DNA from 3 places in the Streptomyces sp. NPDC052040 genome. Region 3 is predicted to be linked to each of the others. Evidence: riboswitches for the same ligand, from Rfam matches in the RefSeq annotation. Region 3 holds a riboswitch; each other region holds the start of a gene.
What was found. A riboswitch is a leader RNA that binds a small molecule or an ion and turns the genes downstream of it on or off. The one in region 3 is predicted to bind cyclic di-AMP.

Region 1: it holds a riboswitch for cyclic di-AMP, as region 3 does, so the genes downstream of both, ACIHAA_RS21840 (transglycosylase family protein) here and ACIHAA_RS26755 (transglycosylase SLT domain-containing protein) in region 3, are expected to answer to the same signal.
Region 2: it holds a riboswitch for cyclic di-AMP, as region 3 does, so the genes downstream of both, ACIHAA_RS25055 (C40 family peptidase) here and ACIHAA_RS26755 (transglycosylase SLT domain-containing protein) in region 3, are expected to answer to the same signal.

The regions. Positions count from the first base shown of each region.
Region 1 is NZ_JBIUBV010000011.1:59,751-69,995, forward strand. It holds gene ACIHAA_RS21815 (NAD(P)/FAD-dependent oxidoreductase) at 1-265, opposite strand, end outside; gene ACIHAA_RS21820 (exopolyphosphatase) at 763-1,704, opposite strand; gene ACIHAA_RS21825 (DUF501 domain-containing protein) at 1,701-2,369, opposite strand; gene ACIHAA_RS21830 (septum formation initiator family protein) at 2,428-2,904, opposite strand; gene eno (phosphopyruvate hydratase) at 3,006-4,292, opposite strand; gene ACIHAA_RS21840 (transglycosylase family protein) at 4,629-5,342, opposite strand; cyclic di-AMP (ydaO/yuaA leader) riboswitch at 5,346-5,515, opposite strand; gene ACIHAA_RS21845 (transglycosylase family protein) at 5,726-6,802, opposite strand; gene ACIHAA_RS21850 (cytochrome P450) at 6,980-8,350, opposite strand; gene ACIHAA_RS21855 (nucleoside triphosphate pyrophosphohydrolase) at 8,347-9,369, opposite strand; gene ACIHAA_RS21860 (SurA N-terminal domain-containing protein) at 9,494-10,147, opposite strand.
Region 2 is NZ_JBIUBV010000014.1:170,828-179,424, forward strand. It holds gene ACIHAA_RS25045 (ATP-dependent Clp protease proteolytic subunit) at 1-378, shown strand, start outside; gene ACIHAA_RS25050 (hypothetical protein) at 386-691, shown strand; cyclic di-AMP (ydaO/yuaA leader) riboswitch at 1,091-1,286, shown strand; gene ACIHAA_RS25055 (C40 family peptidase) at 1,290-1,763, shown strand; gene ACIHAA_RS25060 (DUF6328 family protein) at 1,845-2,366, shown strand; gene ACIHAA_RS25065 (ATP-binding protein) at 2,383-2,841, opposite strand; gene ACIHAA_RS25070 (helix-turn-helix domain-containing protein) at 3,102-3,965, shown strand; gene ACIHAA_RS25075 (DUF397 domain-containing protein) at 3,975-4,199, shown strand; gene ACIHAA_RS25080 (8-amino-7-oxononanoate synthase) at 4,312-5,439, opposite strand; gene bioB (biotin synthase BioB) at 5,587-6,834, shown strand; gene ACIHAA_RS25090 (adenosylmethionine--8-amino-7-oxononanoate transaminase) at 6,827-8,107, shown strand; gene bioD (dethiobiotin synthase) at 8,109-8,597, shown strand, end outside.
Region 3 is NZ_JBIUBV010000017.1:31,839-42,083, reverse strand. It holds gene ACIHAA_RS26770 (ATP-grasp domain-containing protein) at 1-346, shown strand, start outside; gene ACIHAA_RS26765 (FAD-dependent oxidoreductase) at 431-1,633, shown strand; gene ACIHAA_RS26760 (HAD family hydrolase) at 1,999-2,892, shown strand; gene ACIHAA_RS26755 (transglycosylase SLT domain-containing protein) at 2,923-3,447, opposite strand; cyclic di-AMP (ydaO/yuaA leader) riboswitch at 3,452-3,621, opposite strand; gene ACIHAA_RS26750 (polyprenyl synthetase family protein) at 4,303-5,313, shown strand; gene ACIHAA_RS26745 (outer membrane lipoprotein carrier protein LolA) at 5,644-6,900, shown strand; gene ACIHAA_RS26740 (ATP-binding cassette domain-containing protein) at 6,948-7,955, shown strand; gene ACIHAA_RS26735 (ABC transporter permease) at 7,942-8,919, shown strand; gene ACIHAA_RS26730 (flavodoxin family protein) at 8,963-9,553, opposite strand; gene ACIHAA_RS26725 (tetratricopeptide repeat protein) at 10,041-10,245, shown strand, end outside.

The DNA.
Region 1 (10,245 bases), on a different contig from region 3:
GGTCCTGGTCGATGGTGGTGACCCGGCCGGTGAGGACCTCCGCCTTGGGCAGGACGCGCCGCAGCGGGACGACGACATGCCGGGGGGAGATGCTGCCGGCGGCAGCTTCGGGGAGGAAGGGCTGGTAGGTCATGTACGAGCGCGGGTCGACGACCGTGACGGTCGCCTCGCCGTAGCGCATCTTCTTCAGGATGCGTCGAGCTGCGTACAGGCCTACGTACCCACCGCCTACTACGAGGATCCTGGGACGCTCCGTGGTGCTCATGCCATCGAGTATCCACCTGCCCATGGGGGGTCGCTCGTGCGCCCCTTCACAAGCTTGAGGGGGGCGTCTGCTACACTCCGCGGCCCGCGTGACGGAGATCATGGCGCGGACCGGGAACCGCGGGGGTGGGCGGATCGTTGTCAAGGCCTCGTGAGCTGCCCCTTGTGGCCTTCACCGCCCTCTTACCCGGCCTTGTCCGGACCCACGCACCCTCCACCGGAAACGCTCGCGTGAGCACCCCGCAAGGGCCGTTGAGCCCCCCGAACGGGCCATGGGACCCATGGCGCCGCCACCAGGCGCGATTTTCCTTGTGAAGAACTTCACGAACATTCCGCGCGGGGCACCCGCGCGAAGGCGCGAAGCCCCCCTTGAGCGCGCTCATACGTTACCCAACACGCTCAAGAGAGGCTACTGACGAGTAGGAAAAACCGCCCCGCACACCCCCGACTCCCCGTCAGAACCCCTGCCTGCGCGGGCCGTCGGGCCGCCCGCGGTCGTCAGGCGAGGGACCAGGCGATGCCGTCGAGGATGTCGTGTTCGCTGACCACGACCTCCTGGGCGCCGATGCGTTCCATGATCGCGAGGAGGACCAGGGCCCCCGCGCCGATGACGTCCACGCGTCCGGGGTGCAGGGAGGGGATCTCCGCCCGCTCGGCGTGCGTGGAACGCAGCAGCCGCTCGGTGATCTCCCGGACGCGGTCCAGGGAGACACGGGAGTGGTGGATCCGCGCGGAGTCGTACTCCGGGAGGTCCTGGGCGATCGCCGAGACGCTGGTGACCGAGCCCGCGAGGCCGACCAGGGTCCGCGCCTCCCGCAGCGGCACGGTCCGCTCCGCCAGGTCGAGGGCGGCCTCGATGTCGGACCGTATGGCGGCGATCTGCTCCTCGGCGGGCGGGTCGGCGACGGCGCCCCCGTGCACGAGGTGGCGCTCCGTCATCCGAACGCAGCCGATGTCCACGGACCGGGCGGCCCGCACCCGGTCCTCGCCGACGACGAACTCCGTGGAGCCGCCGCCGATGTCCACCACCAGGTAGGGCCGGGCGAGGTCGTCCCGGCCGGTCAGCTCCTTGGTCGCACCCAGGAAGGAGAACTCCGCCTCCTGGTCGCCGGAGATGACCTCGGGCTCGACGCCGAGGATGTCCAGGACCCCGCGGACGAAGTCCTCCCGGTTCTCCGCGTCCCGGGAGGCGGAGGTGGCGACGAAGCGGACCCGCTCGGCGCCGTGGCCCTTGATGACCTCCGCGTACTCGCGGCAGGCGGCGAAGGTGCGCTCCAGCGCCTCCGGGGCCAGGCGCCCCGTGCGGTCCACGCCCTGCCCGAGCCGGACGATGGTCATCCGGCGGTCCAGCTCGACGAGTTCACCGGTGGCCGGGTCGGCGTCCGCCACCAGCAGGCGGATGGAGTTCGTACCGCAGTCGACGGCGGCGACGCGTGTCACTGGCCCTGCCCCTTCCGGCCGGACTGCTCCTGCCCGGCCTGCTCCTGCCCGGACTGCGGCTCCCTGGCGGCGGGGCTCACGGGCTGGACGGCGAGCCAGCCGGTGTCGGCCGTCTCCACCTCCCACGCGTCACCGGCGGGCGGCGCCCCGGCGCCGGGCGACACGCATGAACCCTTGCGCCACCACTCCGGCAGCATCTCGATCGCCTCGTCGCCGAGCGGGTTGACGCCCGGACCCGCGGCCAGCGAGTGGCCGACGAGCACATGCAGGCACTTCACCCGGTCCGGCATGCCGCCCGCGCTCGGGAAGCCCTCCAGGACCTCGACGGCGTCGCGGCGGGCGATGTAGTCCTCGTGGGCGGCGCGATAGGCGGCGGCCAGCTCCGGATCGGCCCCCAGGCGCTCCGTCATCTCCTTCATGACGCCGTTGGCCTCCAGCGTGCCGATCGCCGAGGCGGCGCGCGGGCACGTCAGGTAGTACGTCGTCGGGAAGGGGGTGCCGTCGGGGAGCCGCGGCGCGGTCTCCACGACGTCCGGCTGCCCGCACGGGCAGCGGTGCGCGATCGCGCGCAGTCCGCGCGGGGTGCGGCCGAGCTGCTGCTCGATGGCCGCGACATCGGCGTCCGTGGGCTCGGTGCGCGGCGTGGGCGGCGGGGGCGTTTCCATGCGGTGCGAAGTCTCTCTTGTGTCTGTGTCGGGCCGGGCCCGGTCGGGCCGGCCGGGTTCACTGGTCGGACGCGTCGGCCTTGTCCACCCCGTCCCAGACGCCCGCGTACCAGGGGCGCGTCAGGGACGTCCGGTGGGCCGTGGAGTGCCCGGCCCGGTCCGGGTCGACCACGGTGTACCCGGTCTCGCCCGGCATCACATAGTGCAGCCGGGCGCGGATCTGCTGCTCCGCGTACGCGTCGTCCTGCCAGCGCGCCTTGAGGTCGCGCAGCTGCTCGACCCGGTCGCGGGCCTCCTGCCGCTGCCGCTCCAGGCCGGTGATCTGGGCGCGCTGGGAGACGTACTGCCGCAGCGGGTACGCGAGGGCCACGATCAGGGAGCACAGGACGAGGGCGAGCAGGGCGGCCCGGCCGGTGAGCCGGGAGCGGCGGGCCTGCCGCCTGGTCTGGGAGCGGTAGACCCGGGCCGCCGTCTGCTCACCGAGCAGCCGCAGCCTGGTCGCGGTGGAGAACCGGTCACGGTCCTTCACGGCCATGTCTCCCGCCTCCCCTTCACACGTACGTACGTCCCCGCACACGGTACGGGACCGCGTACGGGGACGTACGGACGACCGGCCAGGGCGTGGCCCTGGGGGGCTCAGCCCTTGAAGCGCGGGAAGGCGCTGCGGCCGGCGTAGACCGCGGCGTCGTCGAGGATCTCCTCGATGCGCAGCAGCTGGTTGTACTTGGCGACGCGCTCGGAGCGGGCCGGGGCGCCGGTCTTGATCTGGCCGCAGTTGGTGGCGACGGCCAGGTCGGCGATGGTGACGTCCTCGGTCTCGCCGGAGCGGTGGGACATCATGCACTTGAAGCCGTTGCGCTGGGCCAGCTCGACGGCGTCGAGGGTCTCGGTCAGCGAGCCGATCTGGTTCACCTTGACCAGCAGGGCGTTGGCCGCGCCCTCCTCGATGCCGCGGGCGAGGCGCTCGGGGTTGGTGACGAAGAGGTCGTCGCCGACCAGCTGGACCTTGTCGCCGAGCTTGTCGGTGATGATCTTCCAGCCGGCCCAGTCGTCCTCGAACAGCGGGTCCTCGATGGAGACCAGCGGGTAGGCCGCCACCAGCTCCTCGTAGTACTCCGTCATCTCGGCGGCGGAGCGCTCCTTGCCCTCGAAGAGGTACTTGCCGTCCTTGTAGAACTCGGAGGCGGCGACGTCGAGGGCGAGGGCGATCTGCTCGCCGGGGGCGTACCCGGCTTCCTTGATGGCCTCGAGGATCAGGTCGAGGGCCTCGCGGTTGGAGCCGAGGTTCGGGGCGAAGCCGCCCTCGTCGCCGAGGCCGGTGGACAGGCCCTTGCTCTTCAGCACCTTCTTGAGGGTGTGGTAGACCTCGGTGCCCCAGCGCAGCGCCTCGGAGAACGACTCCGCGCCGATGGGGGCGATCATGAACTCCTGGATGTCCACGTTGGAGTCGGCGTGCGAGCCGCCGTTCAGGATGTTCATCATCGGCACCGGCAGCAGGTGCGCGTTCGGGCCGCCCAGGTAGCGGAAGAGCGGGAGGTCGCTGGCCTCGGAGGCGGCGTGGGCCACGGCGAGGGAGACGCCGAGGATGGCGTTGGCGCCGAGCGAGCCCTTGTTGTCGGTGGCGTCCAGGTCGAACATCGCCTGGTCGATCAGGCGCTGCTCGGTGGCGTCGTAGCCGACCAGCTCCGGGCCGATCTGCTCGATCACCGCGAGGACGGCCTTCTCGACGCCCTTGCCCTGGTAGCGGCCCGGGTCGCCGTCACGCAGCTCGATGGCCTCGAAGGCACCGGTGGAGGCGCCGGACGGGACGGCGGCACGACCCGTGCTGCCGTCGTCGAGGCCGACCTCGACCTCGACCGTGGGGTTGCCTCGGGAGTCCAGGATTTCCCGGGCTACGACGACGTCGATGGACGGCACGAGCATCTCCTTCTTGGATGTGACGCTGGAAGTGCGGGGCTGTGTGCCTTACGGCTGTGCCTTGCGACTAGAGCCTAACCGCCCCGGGGCATCGGCCAGCCGACCGACCGTCCCGTGGACAGGGTGACGGTACACATTGTTCCCGCGGTGAACAAAGAGGGGTGGCCGGGAGGGCGGGCGGACAAAGCCGGGAGGGCGGGCGGACAAAAAGGCCCCGCCCCGGCGCGCACGGGGGAACGCGCACCGGAGCGGGGAGCATGGGGACGGGGGCGCTGCGCCCCTGGCCTCCCCCGTGCCGGGGTCGGGGCACGGGGAGGGGGCGGGCCGGCCGCCGGGCAGCCGTTACTTCAGGTGCAGCTGCTGGCCCGGGTAGATGAGGTCGGCGTTGTCGACGATGTCCTTGTTCAGCTGGAACAGCTTCTGCCAGCCGCCCTGGACGTGGTGCTTCTCGGCGATCGTGCTGAGAGTGTCGCCCGTGACCACCTTGTACTCGCCGTCGCCCTTCTTGACCTTCTCGCCGGTCGGGGTGGTGACGGTCTTCTGCGGGGCCGGACGCTGCTCGGAGCGGTTGGCGGCCTGCGGCTCGGTCGAGCGGGTGGTGGTGCTCTTGGTGGAGTCCTGGGCACCGGCGGAACCGTTGGAGCCGCTGGAGCTGCCGGAGGAGGCCGGGGCGCCGTCGTAGGGGGCGCTGGACAGGCCCGTGCCGCAGACCGGCCAGGCACCCTTGCCCTGGCCCGCGAGGACCTTCTCGGCGACGGAGATCTGCTCCGACTTGGAGGCCAGGTCGGCCCGCGCGGCGTAGGCGCTGCCACCGTAGGCGGCCCAGGTCGAGTTGGTGAACTGGAGGCCGCCGTAGAAACCGTTGCCGGTGTTGATGGACCAGTTGCCGCCGGACTCGCACTGGGCGACGGCGTCCCACTGGGAGGAGGTGGCGGCGGAGGCGCTGCCGGCCGCCATCAGCGGGGCGGCGACGGCGGCACCGGTGACACCGGCGAGCGTGATGGCGCGGACGGCCTTGGACGGGCGACGGTGCTTGCCCTTACCGGAACACAGCATGGTTGATCCCCTCACCGACGCCTGCGAGGTGAGCTGTCGGGTTCGGGCCGGTTGAGTTGCCCGGCCGCACGCCCTCCCCGGGCGCGCGGCTCCACCCCTAGCCACACCCGGTCAACTCCCGGGCGCGGCACCTACCTTGGGTCCCCCGCTCCTGCCTACGGCGCTTGACGCGACGACTGTTCCCGTACGGCCGCTGGCAGGATTCGGCGTTGCGACCGTCGGGGCCCGCTGTGGCGAGCGATCACGACCGTAAGCAGTCGAAGCGCCGAATTTCAAAGACGATCAGGGCTTGTGAGACTCATATCTCACTCTCGCCAATTCGGACATTAAGCGCGAAGTAGGACGAGAAGCAGGGGGCGAAGTGGGGTCAATCAGGCGGGAGTTCAGGAGGCGTCCGCAGACGGCCCACCCGCGACCGCAAGGCTCTGACCGGGAAGGATGAGGTTCGGATCGGTGCCGACCGTCTCCTTGTTCGCGTCGTAGAGGGCGGCCCACCCGCCCTTGAGGTCAAGGGAGTCGGCGATCGCGGAGAGATTGTCACCGGGGCGGACCGTGTACGAGCCGTCGGCGGTCTCGCGCCCCTCGGTGGTGCCGCGCGAGGCGTGACGGCCGGCGGGGTCACCCTCGGCACCCTCGTCGCCAGTGCCGCCACGGTGGCGTCCCGCCCCGGCGCTTCCGTCCGCATCATCGCCCGAAGATGCCACGTTCTGCCCGACCTTGTCCGACTCGTCGCTCTTGGTGGCGGTCGAGGGGGTGGTGCCGGGGCTCTTGGATCCGCTCGGGTCGGTGGCGCCACCGGTTCCGTTGGCGGCCGGGCCGGTGGTCGTACCCGAGGGGGAGGAGGACGGCGCGGAGGAGGACGAGGACGGCGTGGAGGACGGCGTGGAGGACGCGGTGCCCGAGGCGGAGGACTCCGGCGCGTGCGGCGCGGAAGGCGAGCCGGACGGGGAGGGGGACGACTGGGATGACTGGGACGAGTTGGACGATTTCGGCACGCCCATGTCCATGCCGGAGCCGGAGAAGGACACGGAGCCGTCACCGGAGTCCGCGTCGGCCATACCGGTGTCGACACCCGTGGCCGACGAGTCCTGGGACAGGCCGGAGACCAGGGCGCAGGTGCTCCAGGCGGAGACGCCCTTGTGGTCGAGGACCTTCTCGGCGACGGCTATCTGCTGGGAGCGGCTCGCCTGGTCGGGGCTCGGGGCGTAGTCCAGGCCGCCGTAGGTGTCCCAGTCCTCCTGGGTCAACTGGAGCCCGCCGTAGCGGCCGTTGCCGTGGTCGGCGCTCCAGGAGCCGCCGCTCTCGCACTCCGCGACCCGGTCCCAGGTGGTGCCGCTGGCCGCGCTCGCACCGGTGGCGCCGAGGAGCGGGATCGCGATCGCCGAGCCGGTGACTCCTGCCGCGACAAGGAGAGCCGGAGCCTGGCGAGGGCGACGGTGTCGACCGTTCCCGGAGAGCATGCGGTTGCCTTTCGCGCGACAGCAGTGACCAACGCGGCGGCTGTGGCGACCGCCGCGTTGCTGCGTGAAGGTAGCCGCAGTGGATCACTTGTCACAAGTCAATGCAGCGCAGATCACGTGAAGATCACAGGATTGAGAAAATGTCACCGTCCTGTGACCGTCGGCGTGGCCGCCGCCTCACCCCCCGGCGCCGGGGACAGGCCGGTGATCTTTCTTCGCAACCGGTGTGAACTCCACCGGAAGGGTGCGCAATCCACGCATAATCAGCCCGCCACGCCAGCGCAATTCGGTGGAATCCACCGCGAGTCGCAAGTCCGGAAGGCGGGTCAGCAGGGAGGCGAGCGCGGTCTGACCCTCCAGCCGGGCCAGGGGTGCGCCGAGGCAGTAGTGGATGCCGTGCCCGTAACCGAGGTGCTGGTTGTCACGGCGGGAGAGATCGAGGACATCGGGGTCGGTGAACCGCTCCGGGTCCCGGTCGGCGGCGGCGAGCACCACCAGGACCGGGTCCCCGGCCGCGATCTCCTGGCCGCCGATGGCCAGCGGCCGGGTGGCGAAACGCCAGGTGGCCAGCTCGACCGGGCCGTCGTAGCGCAGGAGTTCCTCGACCCCGGTCTCCAGGAGGTCCCGCTCCCCCCGGGCGAGAGAGGACTGGAGGAGGGCCCGCTGACCGGGGTGGCCGAGCAGCGCGTAGGTGCCGTTGCCGATGAGGTTGACCGTGGTCTCGAAGCCGGCGAAGAGCAGGATGAAGGCCATGGCGGCGGCCTCGTTCTCGGTGAGGTGCTCGCCGTGGTCGGAGGCGCGGATGAGCCCGGAGATCAGATCCTCGCCGGGGCCGGGCGCATCGGGCAGTGCCTCGCGCTTGCGGTGGATGAGGTCGGCGAGATAGCCGCGCATCTTCTTCACGGACCGCGCGACCCCGCCCCGGGGCCCTCCCCCGTGCCGGATCATCATGCCCGCCCAGTCCCGGAAGTCGTCCTGGTCCTCGCGGGGGACGCCGAGCAGGTCGCAGATGGCGTAGATGGGGAGCGGGAAGGCGAACTCATGGATGAGGTCGGCCGAACCGCGGTCCGCGAACCGGTCGATCAGCTGATCGGTCAGCTCCTGCACACGGGGCGCGAACTCGGCGACCCGGCGGGGGGTGAACGCCTTGGAGACCAGTCGGCGCAGCCGGGTGTGGTCCGGCGGGTCGATGTTCAGCAGATGCGTCATCAGCTCGGCCTTGCGCTCGCCGGGGATACCGGTCTTCCCCTTGGCGTGCGCGGGTTCGTCGTGATGCGCCGGGTTCTTGCTGAGCGCGGGGTGGGCGAGGGCGTGCTTGGCGTCGGCGTAGCGGGTGACCAGCCAGGCCTCCACACCGCTCGGCAGCCGAGTGCGGTGCACGGGGGCGTGCTCGCGGAGCCAGGCGTAGGCGGGATAGGGGTCGGCGGCGAACTCCCAGCTGAAGAGTTCGGGGGAGAGCCCGGGGGTGAGTTCGGGGGAAAGCCCGGAGGCGGGTTCGGGGGGAGGTCCGGGAGTCCGTCCTCCCGCCGCGCCGGTCTGTCCGCTCACTGCTCCCCCGTCCCGTCCTGCTCGTCCTCCGTGCCGCCGGTCCGCGGTCCGAGGCCCTCGGCGGCCCGTACCGCGTCCCGGTAGGCGCGGGCGGCGGCGCGCAGGGCGGCTTCCGGGTCCACGCCGTCGGCCTCCGCGCGCGCGGCGAGCGCCAGCAGCTCGTAGCCGATGCCCTCGCCCTGGGGGAGCGGCACGTCGAGGCCCGCCGTGCGCACCCGGGAGGACAGCTTCGCCGCCAGGGCCAGGCCCGGCTGCCCGAGGGGGACGCCGTCGGTCACCGAGGCGCGGCGCTTCTCCACCGCCTTGGTCCGCAGCCAGTGCTCCTTGACCTCCTCCGGTGTCGTCGCGGTCGCGTCGCCGAAGACATGGGGATGGCGGTGGATCAGCTTGGCGACGATGCCGCCCGCCACATCGTCGACGGAGAAGGGGGCGTCCGGGTCCTCCTCGGCGATCCGGGCGTGGAAGACGACCTGGAGCAGGACGTCGCCCAGCTCCTCGCGGAGCTCCTCGCGGTCGCCCGCCTCGATCGCCTCGACCAGCTCGTAGGCCTCCTCGATGCCGTACTTGGCGAGGCCCCGGTGGGTCTGCCGCGAGGACCAGGGGCACTCGGCGCGGATGCGGTCCATGACCTGCACCAGGTCGAGGAGGCGGGCGCCCGGGAGGTCGTACGAGGCGGGGAGCAGCTCCAGCTCGGGCATCCGCACCCGTCCCGAGCCCGCCAGGCGGGCCAGGCCGTCGGTGAGGCGGGGCTCGCCCTCGCCGGTCGCGACGACGACCACGGTGCGGCCGCCGGCACAGGCGTCGACCACCTCCTCGGCGGTGAGGGCGCCCTCCCGGACTGCCGTTCCGGCTTCGCGCAGATAGGGCAGCTGCGGGTGGGCGCCGTCCGCGCACAGGACCAGGTCGGCGTCGCGCAGCGCCTGCCAGGCGGGCCAGGACAGCAGGCCGGGCGCGACCCGGTGGCTGGTGGTGAGCAGGACGACGCGGCCGGGGGCGCCTTCGGAGCTGGTTGCGTTCACCCCTCGAACGTAACCCACGGTGCCGAGGGGCCCGGAAGTTATCCACAGGTGGACGGGCGGACGGGACCGGCCGCATCACCGGTCCCGTGCCGGTGCCGGTGCAGTGCCGGTGCCGGTGCCGGTGCTACGCCGTCTGCGGTGTCCCGGTGGCCGAGGCCTCCTTGACCCAGGGGGTCTTCGCGTCCACCCGGCTGCTCTTCTGCACGTCCCAGGTGCCGTAGCGCGGGTTGAGGTCGATGTGGAGTTCCTTCGAGGCCCCCGCCATCGCCTTCCAGAACACGGCCTTGCCGTCGGTCGTGTTCATGTCGGCGCCGAGCGCGGCGGACAGCTTCTGCGCCTCGACCTCGGTGCGGAGGTTGTCGTCGATGCGGCCGGGGGCCACACCGTACTGGTCGAGCCAGATGGACTTCAGCGCCCCCGCGCCGCCCGCCTGCTGTTCGAGGCTTGTGCGGAGCTGTTCGACGTCCCGGCGAGTGGCGGTCACGCCCGCGTTCCTGGCGGCCCGGTCCAGGACCCGTTCCAGGACCAGGCTGTGGAGGGTGTCGCGGGCGAGGCCCCCGGTCCGGGCGACCGTCTGCTGGTACTGGGTGGCGTCCGGGGCTGCGGCGCGCTGGGCGGTGCGCACCTCCTTCACCCGGCTCTCCAGCTGGGCGACCGTGATCCGCTGCCCTCCGACGACGGCGGCGGCACCCGGGTGCCCGGAGTCGCCGCACGCAGTGAGGACGGGAGCCGCGACGAGGGCGGCGCTGAGGGCGATCGCGGTGCGACGGCGGTGCAAGGTGGCCTCCCGAGGAGATTGTGCGACGGTGCACAAGGTCTTGCGGTGATCGATGGTAGGCAGTGGCCCTGCTCCGGCCAACCCGTACGACCAACGAT
Region 2 (8,597 bases), on a different contig from region 3:
ATGCGGTACATCGACTGCGAGGTGGAGACGGTCTGCCTGGGCCAGGCGGCGTCCGCGGCCGCGGTGCTGCTGGCCGGAGGAGCGCCGGGCAAGCGTTTCGCCCTGCCCGGCGCGCGGGTGCTGATCCACCAGCCGTCCCTGCCGGAACCGGTGCACGGGCAGGCCAGTGATCTGGCCCTTCAGGCGGAGGAGTTGATGCGGATGCGCGGGCGGCTGGAGGAGCTGCTCGTCCGCCATACGGGGCAGAGTCCGGAGCGGATCGCCGCCGACCTCGAACGGGACACGATCCTGGACGCGCCCGCCGCGGTGGCGTACGGACTGGTCGACGGCATCATTCCGAGCCGCAAGGCGTCACGCATCGCGCCCGGCGCGAGGTGAACCGCCGATGCTGCCTCCCGAACTGCCCCCGCTGCCCGCGCTCACCCGGGCCGAGGCCGAGCTGGTCGACCGCTATCTCGACGTCGTCGATCTGCTCGGCCGGATCAACCCGGTGCACTCCGGTGACACCTACCGCGGACTGCGCGCCGCCCAGGCCCTGGCGGCCAAGGCGGCGGCCCTGCGCGACGCCCTGACGGTCATGCACCAGCGCGGGGAGCACCAGATGCACGGCCCCACCCTGGCCCGGGCCCTGCGCGTCCTGGACGGCGAACGCCGCGCGGCCCGGGTCGCGGTGCCGCCGGAAGGGGGGTGAGACGGGCGGACACGGGCGTCACCGAGGGGCGGTGGCCCGGGGCGTCACGCACGGAGCGGGCCACGGTCATGGTCGCCGCAGACGGCCCGTGCCCTCGGCCCACCGCCCGGATCGCGACACAAACGGGCCGAACGGGGTACCCCCGGTCGGCGGAGCCACTGCTCCGTCCGGGAGCCCGGACGACACGCTCCCGGCGTGGAACGGCACCCCGCGGAGAGGAGCTCCGCCGCAGGTCCGGGGACTCGTCGATCCCTCCAACGGCCCCTGGACACACGGCCGTCCAGCCGAATGGGTGAGTGGTGAGTATTGCCACAAATCCCCGATTCCATTGTGATTTTCCGACATCCCTGAGTGAAGATCCCTTCCTGACGACAAGCCCCCGCCACCGCGGCGGGGCGATCCGGGCGGACGCCGAGTCCTGCCGCCGCCCGGGTGACCGGTCGACAGGAGTGGATCGGCAGGAGTGGAGGACCCAGCAATGCGGGCCCCCGGAGAGATCCGGACGGTCCTTGGGGTGAAGCCGCGCGAGCGGCCGGGCACCTTCGCCAGCCCGAATCCGACAGGTCATCCTTCACAGGCGGCTGACGAAGGGTTGCGCATGACTGCGCTCAATCGTGTCCCGTCGCTGCTGACCCGGGCCGGCACCGCTTCGGCCCTCACCCTCGCCGCCGTCGGCGGCGGCATCGCGGTCCCCGGTGCCGCGTCCGAGGCGGCGGCCGCCACCCCGGCGGTCAAGGCCCTCCAGATCGCGGCGTCCAAGCGGGGGGCGCCCTACAAGTGGGGCGCCGCAGGGCCGCGCCGCTTCGACTGCTCCGGGCTCACGCTCTACGCCTACAAGCAGGCGGGCAAGACCCTGCCCCGCACGGCGTCCGGGCAGTACAACAGGACCCGCCATGTCTCCGCCTCCCACCGCGAGGCGGGCGACCTGGTGTTCTTCCACTCGGGCCGGAACGTCTACCACGTCGGCATCTACGCCGGGAAGGGAAAGATCTGGCACTCCCCGAAGAGCGGTTCCGTCGTACGGCTGGAGCGGATCTGGACCAAGAGCGTCTGGTACGGCCGGGTGAGCTGACCCGGTGACCGGGGTGACGGCACCGGCGTGGCCGTCACCCCGTACAGGCGTGAAGGGGGCCGGATCGGCTACTCGTTCACCATGGCCGACCGACCCACCCCGCAGGCACGCCACGAGACGCTGCTGGAGCGTGCCGACCGCAACTTCGCCGAGCTGCTCCAGGAGCTGCGGGTCACCCAGACCGGGGTGCAGATCCTCTTCGCGTTCCTGCTGACCCTCGCGTTCACCCAGCGCTTTCCGGCCCTGGACACCGTCCAGCGCGCCACCTATGTCACCACCCTGCTGCTGTCGGTGGTGGCGGCGGCCCTCTTCACGGCCCCGGCCGCGCTGCACCGGCTGCTCTTCCAGCAGAACGCCAAGCCCGTGATCGTCACGATCTCCTCCCGCCTCGCCGCGCTCGGCATGGTGGTGCTGGCCCTCGCCTTCACGGGCTCGGTGCTGCTGGTGGTGGACGTGTCGCTGGGCCGCGCCGCGGGCATCGCCGCCGGGGCGGGGACACTGGCGGTCTGCCTGGGCCTGTGGCGCGTCCTGCCGCTGCTGGTGCTGCGGGCCCTCGTCAGGGCGCGGGAGGCCGGGGGCGAGGGGGACGGCCGGAAGCCGTAGCAGCGGCCGGGCCGGTTCAGGGATCCGGCTGGCCCGCCGCCGCGGCCGGCCGTACCGGAACGGTCCACGGCAGTTCGATCGTGACCGTCTTGCCGCCCTCCCGGGTGGGCCGCACACTGAGCGACCCACCGTACTCGACGGCCAGACACCGCACGATCGCCATGCCGCGCCCGTTGTCCTGCTGGACGGCCGCGGGCAGCCGCTTGGGAAACCGCGGATGGCTGTCCGTGACGCCGATGCGCAGTAACTCCTCCCGCGCCAGCGCGAGGTCCACGGTGAACGTCGGCGACTGCCCGAACGTGTGCTGAACGGCATTGGTGGCCAGTTCGGACACGATCAGTCGGATCGCGTCGGCGAATTCGGCATCGTGCGGCAGCCCCCATTCGATGAGAATGTCGGAGACATATGTCCGGGCGGCGGAGACCGAGGCGGGATCGCTCGGCAGAGTGACGGATGCTTCCTGATGGTCTGCCATGGCGACGTCGTCCCTTTCCTGGGGACCGGAGCCCGACACGGAGCGGTTCGGTTCGGTGAACGGTCCCGGACTTGGTGCTGCGCGTCAGACTGCCATCACCGAAGCCCGCCCGGGTGTCATCCCCCTGGATATGCATATATCTGTCGCCCGAAGCGGTGAACTCTCCGACGACCGACCGGATTCCCGCGACCCCCGGGGTCATCCTTGAGCTTCACCTACCGTCGCCGTGAAAGCCGCTCGCGGAGCACAGGGAGTCGGCCATGCAGTACGGACCAGCGGTGCGCCGCCGCAAACTCGGCGCCGAATTGCGTGGTCTGCGTGCCCGAGCCGGTCTCACGAGCGGACAGGCTGCCGCGCGTGTCGGCTGGCACCAGTCGAAGGTGAGCCGCATCGAGACGGGTTCCAGCGGGGTCAAGCCCGGCGACGTACGGCTGCTGCTGGACGCCTACGCCGTGGCCGACCCCGAGCTGCGCGAACTGCTGCTGGTGCTGGCGGGCTCGGAGGACGGCGACGGGCGGCAGAACTGGTGGCACGCCTACCGGGGGGTGCTGCCCCCGGCCTACCGCGACTTCATCAGCCTGGAGTCGCAGGCCTGCACGATCCGCACGCTGGAGACCTCGGTGGTGCCGGGGCTGCTCCAGACCCCGGAGTACGCCCGGGCGGTCACCCGGGCCGCCGTGGGCACCGCCCTGGACGACACCAAGCTGGACGCCCTGGTGGAGGTGCGGCTCGCCCGTCAGGAGGTGCTGCGCGCGGATCCGCCGCTGCGGCTGAGCGCCGTCCTGGACGAGGCCGTGCTGCGCCGGGAGGTCGGCGGTCCGGACATCATGACCCGGCAGCTGCGGAGGCTCGCGGAGGCGGCCGGACTGCCCCAGGTGCGGCTCCAGGTGCTGCCGTTCACCGCGGGAGCGCACATAGGGATCACCGGGCCTTTCGTCGTCTTCTCCTTTCCGAGCAGATCCGATCTGGATGTCGTCGTTCTCGACCACTTGACGAGTAGCCTCTACCTCGAACGGAAAGAAGACCTCCGGGCCTACTGCGAGGCCTTCGACACCCTTCGGATCCACGCCCTTTCACCCGAGGACTCGTTGGATTACATCGCCGCATTGGCCGGCGACGCGTAAGGAGGCTCCATGTCAGCACCGCCTCGGCACATCCCCCGCAGCACTTCTCTGCACGGCGTACGGTGGCTGCGCAGCAGCCGCAGTACGGGCATGAACAACTGCGTGGAGACCGCCCGTCCGGGCACCGGTCCCTGGCAGGGGCTGGTGGCCGTGCGCGATTCCAAGAACGTGGACGGCCCGGCCCTGCTCTTCGGCCCGGATACCTGGAAGGAGTTCCTCACGGAACTGATCTGATCATGTCCGCGGGAATCCGGCTCTTTTGAGCCAATTCCGCAGACGTCGCCCGCACCTGTCCTTCGCACCCGTCATCCGAGTACGACCAGCGACGCACGGCCGTCCCGCCGACTCACGGTCGCGTCTCGCCGATCACACGCACGGCATGCCCGATCTGCTCGTCGGTGAGATCCGCACGGGCGGTCAGCCGCAGCCGTGAGATGCCGTCGGGCACCGACGGCGGACGGAAGCAGCCGACGGCGATCCCCGCCGCCCGGCAGTCCGCCGCCCAGCGCACCGCCAGGTCGGGAGCGGGCGCCCGTACGGAGACCACGGCGGCGTCCGGACGCACCGCCTCATGGCCCTCGGCCGTGAGGCGGGCGTACAGGGCCGTGGCCACCGTGCGGGCCCGCGCCGCTCGTTCCGGCTCGCGGCGCAGCAGGCGCAGCGCCGCGAGTGCCGCACCCGCCGCGGCCGGGGCCAGCCCGGTGTCGAAGATGAACGTACGGGCCGCGTTGACCAGATGGTCGATCACCCGGGCCGGGCCGAGGACCGCTCCGCCCTGGCTGCCCAGCGACTTGGACAGCGTCACGGTCGCCACCACGTCCGGCGCGCCCGCGAGTCCGGCCGCCTGCGCGGCGCCCCGCCCCCCGCTCCCCAGCAGGCCCAGGCCATGGGCGTCGTCGACGACCAGTCCGGCGCCGTACTCCCGTGCGGCCTGCGCGAGACCCGCCAGCGGGGCCGCGTCGCCGTCCACCGAGAACACCGTGTCGGAGACGACCACGGCGGGTCCCCGATGGGTGGCCAGCGCCTTGCGGACGGCCTCGGGGTCGGCGTGCGCGACGACCTCGGTGGTACCCCGGGCGAGACGGCAGCCGTCGATGAGCGAGGCGTGGTTGCCCGCGTCCGAGACGATCAGGGAGCCGTGCGGCGCGAGCGCGGTGACCGCCGCCAGGTTGGCCGCGTATCCGGAGGAGAAGACGAGCGCCGCCTCGAAGCCGCAGAAGTCGGCCAGTTCGCGTTCCAGTTCGGCGTGGAGCGCGGTCGTCCCGCTGACCAGCCGGGAACCCGTCGCACCGCCGCCCCACCGGCGGGCCGCCGCCGCGGCGGCCTCGGTGACCTCCTGATGGCGGGCCAGCCCCAGGTAGTCGTTGCCGGCCAGATCGAGCAGCGGGGAGTCGGCGGCACGGGGGCGCAGCGTCCGGACGAGCCCGGCCCGGCGGCGCGCCCGCGCCTGTTCGTCGATCCAGCCGAACGCCATGGCTCCTCCGGGGCATTTGTAGGCAGTGCACAGACACTAGCGGGACGGCCAGCGGGCCAGGATGTGGCAATACCCACACGTCGAGCCGGGTCTGTTGTGCACTCCCTCCTTGGCCGGGGACGGTCCCGTAGGACAGGATCGGCTCTCATGGACCTGCTGAACACGCTGGTGGACAAGGGGTTGCGGCGCGAGCTGCCGACCCGCGAGGAGGCCCTGGCCGTCCTCGCCACTTCCGACGACGACGTGCTCGATGTGGTGGCCGCGGCCGGCAAGGTGCGCCGCCACTGGTTCGGCCGACGGGTGAAACTCAACTATCTCGTCAACCTGAAGTCCGGCCTGTGCCCCGAGGACTGCTCCTACTGCTCCCAGCGGCTCGGTTCGACGGCCGGCATCCTCAAGTACACCTGGCTCAAGCCCGACCAGGCCTCCGAGGCCGCGGCGGCGGGGGTCGCGGGCGGCGCCAAGCGGGTCTGCCTGGTGGCGAGCGGCCGCGGGCCCACCGACAGGGACGTGGACCGGGTCTCCGACACCATCAAGGCCATCAAGGAGCAGAACGAGGACGTCGAGGTGTGCGCCTGCCTCGGTCTGCTCTCCGACGGCCAGGCCGAGCGGCTGCGCGACGCGGGCGCCGACGCCTACAACCACAATCTCAACACCTCCGAGGCGACCTACGGGGACATCACCACCACCCACACCTACGCCGACCGGGTGGACACGGTGAACAAGGCGCATGCCGCCGGGCTCTCGGCCTGCTCGGGGCTGATCGCGGGCATGGGCGAGAGCGACGAGGACCTGGTGGACGTCGTCTTCTCGCTGCGGGAGCTGGACCCGGACTCCGTACCGGTGAACTTCCTGATCCCCTTCGAGGGGACCCCGCTCGCCAAGGAGTGGAACCTGACGCCGCAGCGCTGCCTGCGGATCCTGGCCATGGTCCGCTTTGTGTGCCCGGACGTCGAGGTGCGGATCGCGGGCGGACGCGAGGTGCATCTGCGCTCGATGCAGCCGCTGGCCCTGCATCTGGCCAACTCCATCTTCCTCGGCGACTACCTGACCAGCGAGGGCCAGGCGGGCAAGGCCGATCTGGAGATGGTCGCCGACGCCGGTTTCGAGGTGGAGGGCACGGACCAGGTGACGCTGCCCGGCCACCGGACCGCGGGGGGCTGCGGGTCGCACGGGGACACCGGCTGCGGCTCCGGTTCCGGCTCCACGGAGGACGGCGGGTGCGGGTCGTACGGAGGCGGTGTGTGCGGGTCCCACGAGGGCGCCGGGTGCGGGTCGCACGCGGAGGCCGAGGCCCCCGGAGAAGCTGCCGTGCCGGGGGCGGGCGGGGCCCGTACGGATCTGGTGGCGGTGCGCCGCCGCGGCGCCGGAACGGATCTCGCGCCCAATGCCTGATCTGCCCGTGGACGAGCTGCTGGCACTGGACCGGCAGCACGTCTGGCATCCGTACGGCCCGATGCCGGGGCGGCAGGAGCCGCTCGTCGTGGAGTCGGCGAGCGGGGTGCGGCTGCGCCCGGCGGACGGCTCCGGGGAACTCGTCGACGGGATGTCGTCCTGGTGGTCGGCGATCCACGGCTACAACCACCCGGTGCTCAACGAGGCCGTCCGCGCGCAGCTGGGGCGGATGAGCCATGTGATGTTCGGCGGGCTCACCCATGAGCCCGCCGTCCGGCTGGCGAAGCTCCTTGTCGACATGTCTCCGGACGGTCTTGAGCATGTGTTCCTCGCCGACTCGGGCTCCGTCTCGGTCGAGGTCGCGGTCAAGATGTGCCTCCAGTACTGGCGTTCGCTCGGCCGCCCGGCCAAGCAGCGGCTGCTGACCTGGCGCGGCGGCTACCACGGCGACACCTGGCACCCGATGTCCGTGTGCGACCCCGAGGGCGGGATGCACGAGCTGTGGCAGGGGGTCCTCCCCCGGCAGGTGTTCGTGGACGCACCACCGGCCGCCTACGAGGAGTCGTACGCGGACCTGCTGCGGCAGGCGATCGCGCGGCACGCGGACGAGCTGGCGGCGGTCGTGGTCGAGCCGGTGGTGCAGGGCGCGGGCGGGATGCGCTTCCACTCCCCCGCCTATCTGCGGGTGCTGCGGGAGGCGTGCGACGCCCATGACGTCCTGCTCGTGTTCGACGAGATCGCGACCGGCTTCGGCCGGACGGGCGCACTGTTCGCCGCCGGGCACGCGGCGGTGACACCGGATGTGATGTGTGTCGGCAAGGCGCTGACCGGCGGCTATCTGACCATGGCGGCGACCCTGTGCACCGCGCGGGTGGCCGACGGGATCTCCCGCGGCGAGGTGCCGGTGCTGGCCCACGGGCCCACCTTCATGGGCAATCCGCTGGCGGCGGCCGTGGCCTGCGCCTCGATCGAACTGCTGCTCGGCCAGGACTGGCAGGCGGAGGTGAAGCGGATCGAGGCGGGCCTCGCGGAGGGGCTCGCTCCGGCGCGGGAGCTGCCCGGGGTCCGCGACGTGCGGGTGCTGGGCGCCATCGGCGTGGTCCAGCTCGACCACGAGGTGGACATGGCGGCGGCCACCCGGGCCGCGGTGCGCGAGGGCGTGTGGCTGCGGCCGTTCCGGGACCTCGTCTACACGATGCCGCCGTATGTGACGGGGAACGAGGACGTGGCACGGATCGCGCGCGCGGTGTGCGCGGCGGCACAGGAGGGCTGAGATGTCGGTACTGGTGGTCACGGGGACCGGCACGGAGGTCGGCAAGACGGTCACGACCGCGGCCCTCGCCGCGACGGCGGTCGCGGCGGGCCGTTCGGTGGCGGTGCTCAAGCCCGCGCAGACGGGCGTGGCGCCCGGCGAGAACGGGGACGCCGACGAGACGGCCCGGCTCTCCGGCGCCGCCACGGTGCGTGAACTGGCCCGCTATCCCGACCCGTTGGCGCCCGCGACGGCAGCCCGCCGGGCGGGTCTGCCGCCCGTACGGCCGCACGAGGTGGCGGAGGCGGCCGCCAAACTGGCGGTCGAACACGACCTGGTGCTCGTCGAGGGGGCGGGCGGGCTGCTCGTCCGCTTCGACGACGAGGGCGGCACCCTGGCGGACGCGGCCCGGCTGCTGGCGGCACCGGTGCTGGTGGTCGCGACCGCCGGTCTCGGCACCCTCAACGCCACCGAGCTGACGGCGCGGGAAGTACGGCGCCGGGGGCTGGAG
Region 3 (10,245 bases):
GGCGGGGGTGGACGTCGTCCGCGCCATGCATCTCGACCTGACCGGCCGCCCGGTCCCGGAGGGGGAACAGCGCGCCGGCCACCGGTACATCGTGGAGAACATCGACCTGCCGGCCCTGCTCGCCTACCGGCGCGGCGGCTATACGACGCCGCACGCACCGGCCCGCGCGAGCGGTACGGAACTGGCCTGGTTCGCGGGCGACGACCCGCGGCCCTTCTTCACGATGCTCGCACGCTTCGTGCGGCCGGGCGCGAAGCACCTCTATCAGCTGTGGCGGACCAACCGCCGCGGCTCGACCACCCGTACGCCCCCGCGCGTACGGCCGCAGCCGCCGGATACGCCCTAGCGCGTACGGCCGCAACCACCAGGTACGCCCAGCGCGTACGGCTCCAGCACGAAGTAGGCACATGCGTCCTTGGGGAGGGACTTCGTGATTCAACCTGTAGCAGTCATCGGTGCCGGGCCGTTCGGTCTGTCCACCGCCGCCCATCTGCGGGCCCGCGGTCTCCCGGTCCGTGTCTTCGGCGAACCCATGGTCAGCTGGCGCGACCACATGCCCGAGGGCATGCTGCTGAAGTCGACCCCGGCCGCCTCGAACCTCGACGCCCCCCAGCGCGGCCACACCCTGGCCGACTACTGCGACGCGGCGGGCATACCCCGGCTGGTGACCGACGAGGACATCATCCCGGTGGAGACGTTCATCGCCTACGGCGAGTGGTTCCAGCAGAAGCTGGTGCCCGAGCTGGAGCGGGTCCGGGTCGTCTCCGTGGACCGCCGCCCGGGCGGCGGCTTCGAACTGAAGCTGGACTCGGGCGAGCAGTTCGCGGCGCGGGCGGTGGTGGTGGCCACCGGTCTGTCGGGCCTGGCCCACCTTCCGCGGGAGCTGGCCGCCGCCGCGCCGGACGGCCCCGCCCCCACCGCACCCGTCTCCCACAGCTCCCAGCACCATGACCTCACCCGCTTCTCCGGCAAGGATCTGCTGGTCGTCGGGGCGGGGCAGTCCGCCCTGGAGACCGCCGCGCTGGCGGCCGAGGCCGGGGCGCGGGTCCGGGTGGTCGCCCGCGGACAGGGCACCGTGGCCTTCGGTTCGGCGCCGTGGGCCCAGCCGAAGTTCCGCCCCGAGTCGCCCTTCGGGCGCGCCTGGTCGCTGTGGGCGCTGAGCCACTACCCGCAGCCGTACCGGTTCCTCCCGGCCGGGACCCGGCACTACCTGGTCCGCCGGGTCCTCGGACCGCTCGGCGCCTGGTGGCTGCGCGACCGCTTCCAGAGCACGGTGCAGGTGCGCGAGATCGACCGCGTGGTCGGTGCGGCAGCCCCGGACGGGAGCCCCGTGCTGACGGTGCGGACGCACACCGGCCGCACGGAGGAACTCACGGCGGACCATGTGATCGCCGCGACCGGATACCGCGTGGACATCGCGGCGATGGACTTCCTGGGCCATGAACTGCGGACCGGACTGGCGGTGAGCCGGGGCGCGCCGAAGCTCGGCGCGGGCTATGCGTCCTCGGTGCCGGGCCTGTACTTCACGGGTCTGCCCGCGGCGTCCTCGTACGGGCCGGTGATGCGTTTCGTGTGCGGTACGGAGTTCGCCTCACCCCGGCTGGCCGGGCATCTGGCGGCGGCACACGGCTGACGGTACGGGTGGGAGGCTCCGGGTGGGAGCCTCCCACCCATCCGGCCTCCCCACCCAACCGGCCTGCGGGGCACGGGCGGGACATGTCCGGCGGGAGGGCGCCGCGGGATGTCCTGCGGGGTGGGGTGCCGGGGTACGTCGTCGCGGGGTGGGGGCCGGGGCGCGTCGTGCGGGATGAGCGCCCGGGTACGTGGTTCGGGAAGAGTGCCGGGGTACGTCGTTCGGGAAGGGTGCCGGGGTGTGCCGGGCCGTGCGCTGGTGGGGCAACTCCGTTTTCGGCGCATGGGAGTTCGGGGCGTGCGGGACGGCGGACGTCGTCCGGTTCGCGCCGAGTCGCGGGGGCGTTCCATCCGTATTCTCTGATCATGGCCGCACCCCTCGCATATGCACTCATCGCCACCGACCTGGACGGAACGCTGCTGCGTGACGACGACACGCTCTCCGACCGGTCGAGGGCCGCGCTGGCGCGGGCCATGGCGGCAGGCGCCCAGCACCTCGTCGTGACGGGGCGCCCGGCGCCCAGGACGCGGCCGCTGCTGGACGACCTCGGCAGTACGGGGCTCGCGGTGTGCGGGCAGGGCGCGCAGGTGTACGACGCCGGTGCGAACCGGCTGCTGTTCTCCATCACCCTGGACCGGGAGTTGGCGGAGACGGCGCTCGGCAAGATCGAGGCCGAGGTGGGGCAGGTGTACGCGGCCGTGGACCAGGACGGAGTGGACGGGCTCACCCTGATCGAGCCCGGTTACCGGATGCCGCACCCCACCCTGCCCGCGGTACGGGTCGAGCGGCGCGACGACCTGTGGTGCGAGCCGATCAGCAAGGTGCTGCTGCGCCATCACGCCCTGTCGGACGACGAGTTGGCCACGGCGGCGCGGGCCGCGGTCGGTTCCCTCGCGACGGTCACCATGTCCGGGCCCGGCACGGTCGAGCTCCAGCCGTGCGGCATCACCAAGGCGACGGGGCTCGCCCTGGCCGCCGACCACTTGGGCCTCGGCCCGCTGGACACCATCGCCTTCGGCGACATGCCGAACGATGTGCCGATGTTCGACTGGGCCGCGTACGGGGTGGCGATGGCCAATGCCCACCTCGAACTCAAGGCCGTGGCGGACGAGATCACCCTGTCCAACGAGGACGACGGTATCGCCGTCGTCCTCGAAAGGCTCTTCGGCCGCGAGGGCCGCGAGGGCCGCGAGGGCTACGACGGACCGCCGGCCGAGCGCGTCGGCCGGCGGTCCGTCGGACACTGCCGGGACTACTAGCGGGGTGCCAGCGGAGTACTGGCGGAGCTACTAGTACGCGCTGTTGACGTTGTCGATCGAGCCGTACCGGTGGGCGGCGTAGTTGCACGCGGCGGTGATGTTGGCCACCGGGTCGTAGGGGTCGTACGACGTGCCGGGCACGTGGTACGTGGCGAAGGTCGGGTCGATGACCTGGAGCAGGCCCTTCGACGGGATGCCCGCGCGGGCGTTGGAGTCCCAGAGGTTGATGGCCCTGGGGTTGCCGGACGACTCGCGCATCACATTGCGGTAGATGCCGTTGTACGTACCGGGGATCCCGTGCTGGGCCATGACCTCGAGCGACTGGCGTATCCAGCTGTCGAGGGTGGTGCCCTGGGTCTTCACGGTGCTGACGGTGGACGTGGTGGCGGCAGGGGCCGCCGCCGGTGCGCCGGGTGCGGCGGAAGCGCTGGTGGCTCCGAGGACCGGCATGGCGAGAACGGCGGCACCCGTCCCCGCGATGGCGAGGGCACGGGTGAGACGGGTGGCCTTGGAGCCACGGTCCCGGCGGCGTGCGGGCAGTGCGAAAGCGGACATGTCGTATTCCTCTCCGGCGCCTGCGAGGTGAGCTGTCGGGTTCGGGCGGAAAGGTGCCCGGCCATGTCCTCGTTGCCGAGGCCGCGGCTTCACCCCAAGCCGTTCCGTGTGTGTCCGGACCGGCGGCTTACCTGGGTCCCCCGCTCCTGCCGTCGGGGTCGGTGGGTTCTCGAGCGGCGGCAGGATTCGGCGTTCCGCTCGGATCGATGGGAAGGTATGCGACAGCACATGTCGGGAACAAGCCCTGAAGTCACAGTCCTTCCGAATCGACCTTGAAGTGCGGGAATAGGGCCGATGATCCAGTTTGTTGAGCAAAGCTCAAGTTGCCGTTAGCAAAGCGGGAGTTGATGGCATCGCCGCGATGGCCCCCATGTCGCGCACGTGAGCTATGTCACTGCCGTCGCCGGGGGTTGATGCTGGACTTACTCGCGTAAGTGGCATATACGGATAAAACGGACAGAAGGCAAGGTGATTTCCCGGGCGGCGGGCGCACCTTCGGCCGTGTGTGCGGAGGGTCCGGACGGGCAGTCGTGGGGGTGGTGGTGGCGTCCGGCGCCGCTCGCAATCCGGGCGTCGGCCTCCATGTGCCCGCAGGGGGTGGGTATGGGCTATGTCAGGGGATGTCTGGTCGTATCAGATGATCAAGAACATACCGTTCGTGATCCGATACCACCCGGCCTGGAACAGTGGGCGCTAGCGGTGATCGAAACGTGACCGGATACGCTGACTTGAGTGAGGGCGACGACAGATCGACAAACGCGATAAGCCGTGTCGACGGGCGGCGTCATCGACCGAGTGACCGTCCTTGAGACCGACCGTGATCGTCAGCAGACGTCAGCAGACAGGAGACCCCACGTGACCGTCGTCGGGCCGTTCGGGCTGAGCGTGCGGGACCAGGCTCTGGAGGCCGATGTCCAGGCCGGACTGGCCGCTGTCGAGGAAGGGTTGCTCGAAGCCACCAAGAGCGAGGTCCCCTTCATCACGGAGGCGGCCCAGCATCTGGTGCGCGCGGGCGGGAAGCGGTTCCGGCCGCTGCTCGTGATGCTCGCCGCGCAGTTCGGCGACCCGTATGCGCCCGGGATCGTGCCCTCGGCCGTGGTCGTGGAGCTGACCCACCTCGCCACGCTCTACCACGACGACGTCATGGACGAGGCCGAGGTGCGGCGCGGGGTCGACAGCGCGAACACCCGCTGGGGCAACTCGGTCGCGGTCCTCACGGGTGACTTCCTCTTCGCCAGGGCGTCGCACATCCTGGCCGACCTCGGCCCGGAGGCGGTGCGGATCCAGGCGGAGGCGTTCGAACGGCTGGTCACGGGCCAGATCCTGGAGACCGCGGGCCCCCGTGACGGCCGCGACCCGGTGGAGCACTACCTCGACGTCCTGAGCGGCAAGACCGGCTCGCTGGTGGCGGTGGCCTGCCGCTTCGGGGCGATGATGTCGGGCGCCGATGAAACGGTGGTGGACGTGCTCACCCAGTACGGCGAGCGGCTGGGTGTGGCGTTCCAGCTGGCGGACGACGTCCTGGACATCGCCTCGGACTCGCACGAGTCCGGAAAGACCCCGGGGACCGACCTCCGTGAGGGCATCCCCACCCTCCCCGTGCTGCGTCTGCGTGAGCGGGCGGAGCGCCTGGGGCTGCCCGAGGACATCGCCCTGTGCGCGCTTCTGGACTCCGACCTCACCGATGACGCCCGGCACGCCGAGGCCCTCGCGCTGCTGCGGGCCCACCCGGCCCTGGAGCAGGCGCGCCGCGACATGGTCCGCTATGTGGAGGACGCCCGCGCGGGCCTGGCCCCGCTGCCGGAGTGCGACGCGAAGGCGGCCCTGGTGGAGCTGTGCGACGTCGTGGTGCACCGGGTGAGCTGAGGCCGCGGGCGGCCCGTCACGGTCCGCGACCGCTCCCGCACCGCGTGCTCCTCGTGTTCCGCGTGTGACTCTCCGTGCCTGGCGCGGCCTCTCCGTCGAGCCCCCGGCGCCCGCGTCGCCGTAGAACCCCTACGGGTCGGAGCAGGTGCCGGGCCCGCGGTGTCATACCCCAGGATTACGCGGAGTTGAGCCCGCGGTCTGACGCATCTGCCGCGCCGATTTGGTCAGATGGGAGACACCACCTCACAGGAGTTCGGGTGAGAATGGCGGCACAGGGGTGGGCCGGGGCATGGATGGCAGGCCGCCGCCGATGACGGAGGTAAGGCACACATGGCACCGTACGAATCCGAAGGCAGCACGCCCGCGGGTGAGGCCGAGGACGTACGCGACGGGCGGCGCGCGGCCGCCCGGTACGTCGTTCCGGTTGCGGTGGTGGGGGTGGCGGCCGCGACGATCGGGCTCGTCCCGGCGTTCGCCGGATCCGGGGACCCCGACCTGCCGAAGATCAGCGCGCAGCAGCTCATCGAGAAGATCGCAAAGTCGGACGTCCAGCAGCTGTCCGGCACGGTGAAGATCAGCACCGATCTCGGCCTGCCCGACCTGGGCGGCCTGGAGGGCGGTCTCGCCTCCGGCGCGCTGGGGCAGGGCGCGGGCGGCAAGGGCGGCTCGACCGCCGACCCGAGCGCCAAGCTGATGGAACTGGCGTCCGGCACCCACACCCTGCGGGTCGCCGCCGACGGCCAGGACCGCCAGAAGGTCTCCCTCGTCGAGAAGGCCGCCGAGTACAGCGTCATCCGCAACGGCGACCAGGTGTGGGCGTACGACAGCGCCTCCAACGAGGCGTACCACTCGACCGGCGCGGGCGACCACAAGGGCGCGAAGGCGGCCCCCGAGGACATGCGGGCCACCCCGAAGGACCTGGCCGAGGAGGCCCTGAAGGCCGCCGACAAGACCACCTCGGTCACGGTCGACGGCACCGCTCAGGTCGCGGGCCGGGACGCCTACAAGCTGCTCATCAAGCCCAGGCAGTCCGGTACGACCGTCGGCGCCATCAGCATCGCGGTCGACGCGAAGACCGGGCTGCCGCTGAAGTTCACCCTGACCCCGGCGACGGGCGGCGCTGCCGTCGTCGACGCGGGCTTCACCCAGGTGTCCTTCACCAAGCCGTCCGCATCGACGTTCGACTTCACCCCGCCCAAGGGCGCCAAGGTCACCCAGGACGACGACCTGAAGCACCAGGGCACGGCGCCGTCCCAGGGCGGTGGCGGCAAGGCCGGGCACGGCCCGGGGAACGGCCTTGAGAAGGGTGCCCGTGGCACCGGCCCCAGGACCGTCGGCGAGGGCTGGACCTCGATCGTCGTCCTCGACACCGGCGCCAAGGGCGGCGTGCCCTCGGGCGCCTCGTCCAAGAACGACCTGGCCTCCGGCTTCATGGGGTCCCTCGGCGACAAGGTCAAGGGCAAGTTCGGCTCGGGCACGGTCTTCTCGACCCGCCTGGTCAACGCCCTGATGACGGACGACGGCAGGGTCTACGCGGGCGCGGTCACCAAGGACACGCTGATCAAGGCGGCCGACGCAGGCAAGTAGGCCCGTCCGGATCCCGCACGGCACGAACGGCTGGAGCAGGAGAAGGCATGGAGGAACTGTCCGCCGCGGAAGCCGCAGAGGGGGAGTCGAAGGACTCCGGGCCGGGCAGGGCGGCCGACCGGGACACCCCGGTCATCGCCACCCGCGCCCTCACCAAGCGCTACCGCGGCGGACAGCTCGCCGTGGACGGACTCGACCTGACCGTCCCGGCGGGCAGTGTCTTCGGCTTCCTCGGGCCGAACGGCTCCGGCAAGACCACCACCATTCGCATGCTGATGGGCCTGATCGAGCCCACCTCGGGCACGGCACGCGTGCTGGGGCGGCCCATGCCCCGTGCGGCGCGCACCGTACTCCCGCAGGTCGGCGCCCTGATCGAGGGCCCGGCGCTCTACGGCTTCCTGTCCGGCCGCGACAATCTCCTGCGCTACGACGCCGCCGACCCGACCGCCGATCCGCGCACCCGGCGCGCACGCGTCGGGGCCGCACTGGACCGGGTGGGCCTGACGTCGGCGGCTGCCAAGAAGGCGAGGGCGTACTCCCTGGGGATGAAGCAGCGCCTGGGTCTCGCGGCCGCCCTGCTCCAGCCCCGTCGGCTCCTCGTCCTGGACGAGCCGACCAATGGCCTGGACCCGCAGGGCATGCGTGAGATCCGCACCCTGGTCAGGGAACTCGCGTCCGACGGTACGACCGTCTTCCTCTCCTCCCATCTGCTCGACGAGATCGAACAGGTCTGCACCCACGCCGCCGTGATGGCACGCGGCCGGCTGATCGCGCAGGGCGCGGTGGCGGACCTGGCGGCCGGGGCGCGCGGACGGCTCGTCGTGACCACCCCGGACGTGGCGGAGGCGGCCCGCGTCCTGAAGGAGCGGGGCATCGCCGAGGTGGTGGCGGGGGAGGGCCGGGTGACGGGGGAGCCCCCGGAGGGCGAGACGGCGGATGTGAACGCCGCGCTGGTCACCGCGGGCGTCCGGGTGCGCGGCTTCACCGTCGAACAGGCCTCCCTGGAGGACGCGTTCGTGGCGCTGACGGGAGAGGGATTCGATGTCGCGGGGTGAGCAGGGACGGCAGACCGACCGGGCCGGGCGGCCCGACATCGGTTGGGCCGAGCGGGCCAACCGGGCCGACCGGATTCAGCGGCTGGAGAAGGCTGAACGGCCCTCGGCCGCGCCGAGGACCGGCCCGTTGTGGACGCTCGGGCTGCTGCGCAGCGAGCTGGTGACGACCCTGCGGCGCTGGCGCACGCTCGCGCTGCTCGGCGTACTGGCGGCCGTACCGGTCCTGGTGGGGGTCGCCGTCAAGGTGCAGACGGGCGGCGGCTCCGGTGGCGGCGGGCGGGGCGGCGACGGCGGTCCCGCGTTCATCGCGCAGATCACCAACAACGGGCTGTTCCTGGTCTTCACGGCACTCGCCGTCACGCTGCCGTTCTTCCTGCCGATGGCGGTCGGTGTCATCGCGGGGGACGCGATCGCGGGCGAGGCCAACTCCGGCACACTGCGCTATCTCCTGGTCGCCCCCGCGGGCCGCACCCGCCTCCTCCTCGTCAAATACGCGACCACGGCGGCCTTCTGCCTGCTCGCCACACTCGTCGTCGCCCTCTCGGCGCTCGCGGTGGGCGCCCTGCTCTTCCCGCTGGGTGATCCGACGACGATCTCGGGCACCCGCATCGGCCTGGGCGACGGACTGCTCCGCGCCCTGCTCATCGCCCTGACCGTGGCCGCGTCCCTGCTCGGCCTCGCGGCCCTGGGCCTGTTCGTCTCCACCCTCACCAACAGCGGGATCGGGGCCATGGCGACCACCGTTGGCCTGGTGATCACCGTGCAGATCCTCGACCAGATCCCCCAACTGCACGCGTTCCAGTTGTACTTCTTCCCGCACTACTGGATGTCCTTCGCGGACCTCATGCGCGACCCCGTCTACTGGGACGACCTGGTCCGCAACCTCGAACTCCAGGCCCTGTACGCGGCCGTCTTCGGCTCGGCGGCCTGGGCGCGCTTCACCACGAAGGACATCACGGCCTGAAGGCGCCCGGCGGCCCCCACAGGGGTGTGGGGGCCGGGGGGAATCAGACGAGTGCCGTCTCGTAGGGGAAGCGGGCGAGCGGCGCCTGCTGCCCGAAGAACGTTTCGGCCCGGTCCAGTGCCCGGGTGTCGTGCAGTACGTCGCCGGGCTTGCTGCCGTTGCCGAGCAGGACCCCGCCGAAGCGCATGCCCAGATAGGCGGCCGAGTTGTTGAGCGTGCCGACCAGGGGAGCCGCTACGTCCTGCTCCTCGTCGGCGAGTGCGGTGACACCCCACAGGGTGCGGCCCGCCATGGCCTTCTTGAAGTCGAGCCCGGGCACGCGGAGCCAGCCCGACCAGTGGTCCAGATAGCGCTTGGTCTGCGCGGACACCGAGTACCAGTACAGCGGCGACGCGATCACCAGGTCCGTCGCCGCGAGCGTGGCCTCCAGCAGCATCGCCGTAGTGCCCTCGGTGGGGGGCGGGTAGTCGCCGTCGTGCCGTGGATCGGAGAAATCGGGCAGCGGGTGCTCGATCAGGCTGATCCACTGCTGCTCGACCTCGCGGGGCAGGTGCTCGGCGGCGCGGCGCGCGAGCAGCTCGGTGTTGCCTTCGCTGCGGGAGCTGCCCAGTACGAAGAGAAAACGGCGACTCATGAGGACCCCTGAGAGACGACGGTACGCGGTCTGTACGTGCACACACATTAAATGCGCGTGCAATTAATAGCAAGGGGTGGCCGGGCGATGGGTGCGGGGTGCGGGTGAGGGGTCCGGCGGTGGGGGGGTGACGCGGCGTACCGCTGGGACAGGCCTGTGACGCTGCGGTGACGCCGGGCGGGCACGGCAGCCGGACACTTGTGTGTAGATGCCCGGGACCATGTCCGGGCCGAGGCGGGAGGGAACAGAGGATGACGCGTACGGCGCGTGAGGCGCCCAGGTCGGCCGCGGGGCGCGGGGCGCACTGTGCCCCGCCGGGTCCGCGTACGCTTGCCTGCCGGATGCCCGTCGCCGCGGGCGCCCGCACCCCCGCGTTCTCCTCGACGGTCCGACCCGAATGAGGGGAACGATGTCTCGACCCAGCCGCGCACACGAGCGGGGACGCTCCGCCTCCGCGGCCGCGTCCACGCAGGGAACGGAGCCCGCGATGACGCCGATCGAGGTCCATGTACCGGCCGGTGGCCGCGACGGGGGCGAGACGGGCGCCGGGGCGACCGTCGGCGGGGCACCGCTGGTCGTGGCGCCCGGGCAGTCGGTCCAGCAGGCCGTCCTGAACCACCTCCACCGTCTCGCCCTCACCGCGGGCCGCCCCGTCCTTGCCGCCGTCCGCGACGAGCGGATCGGCTATGTGA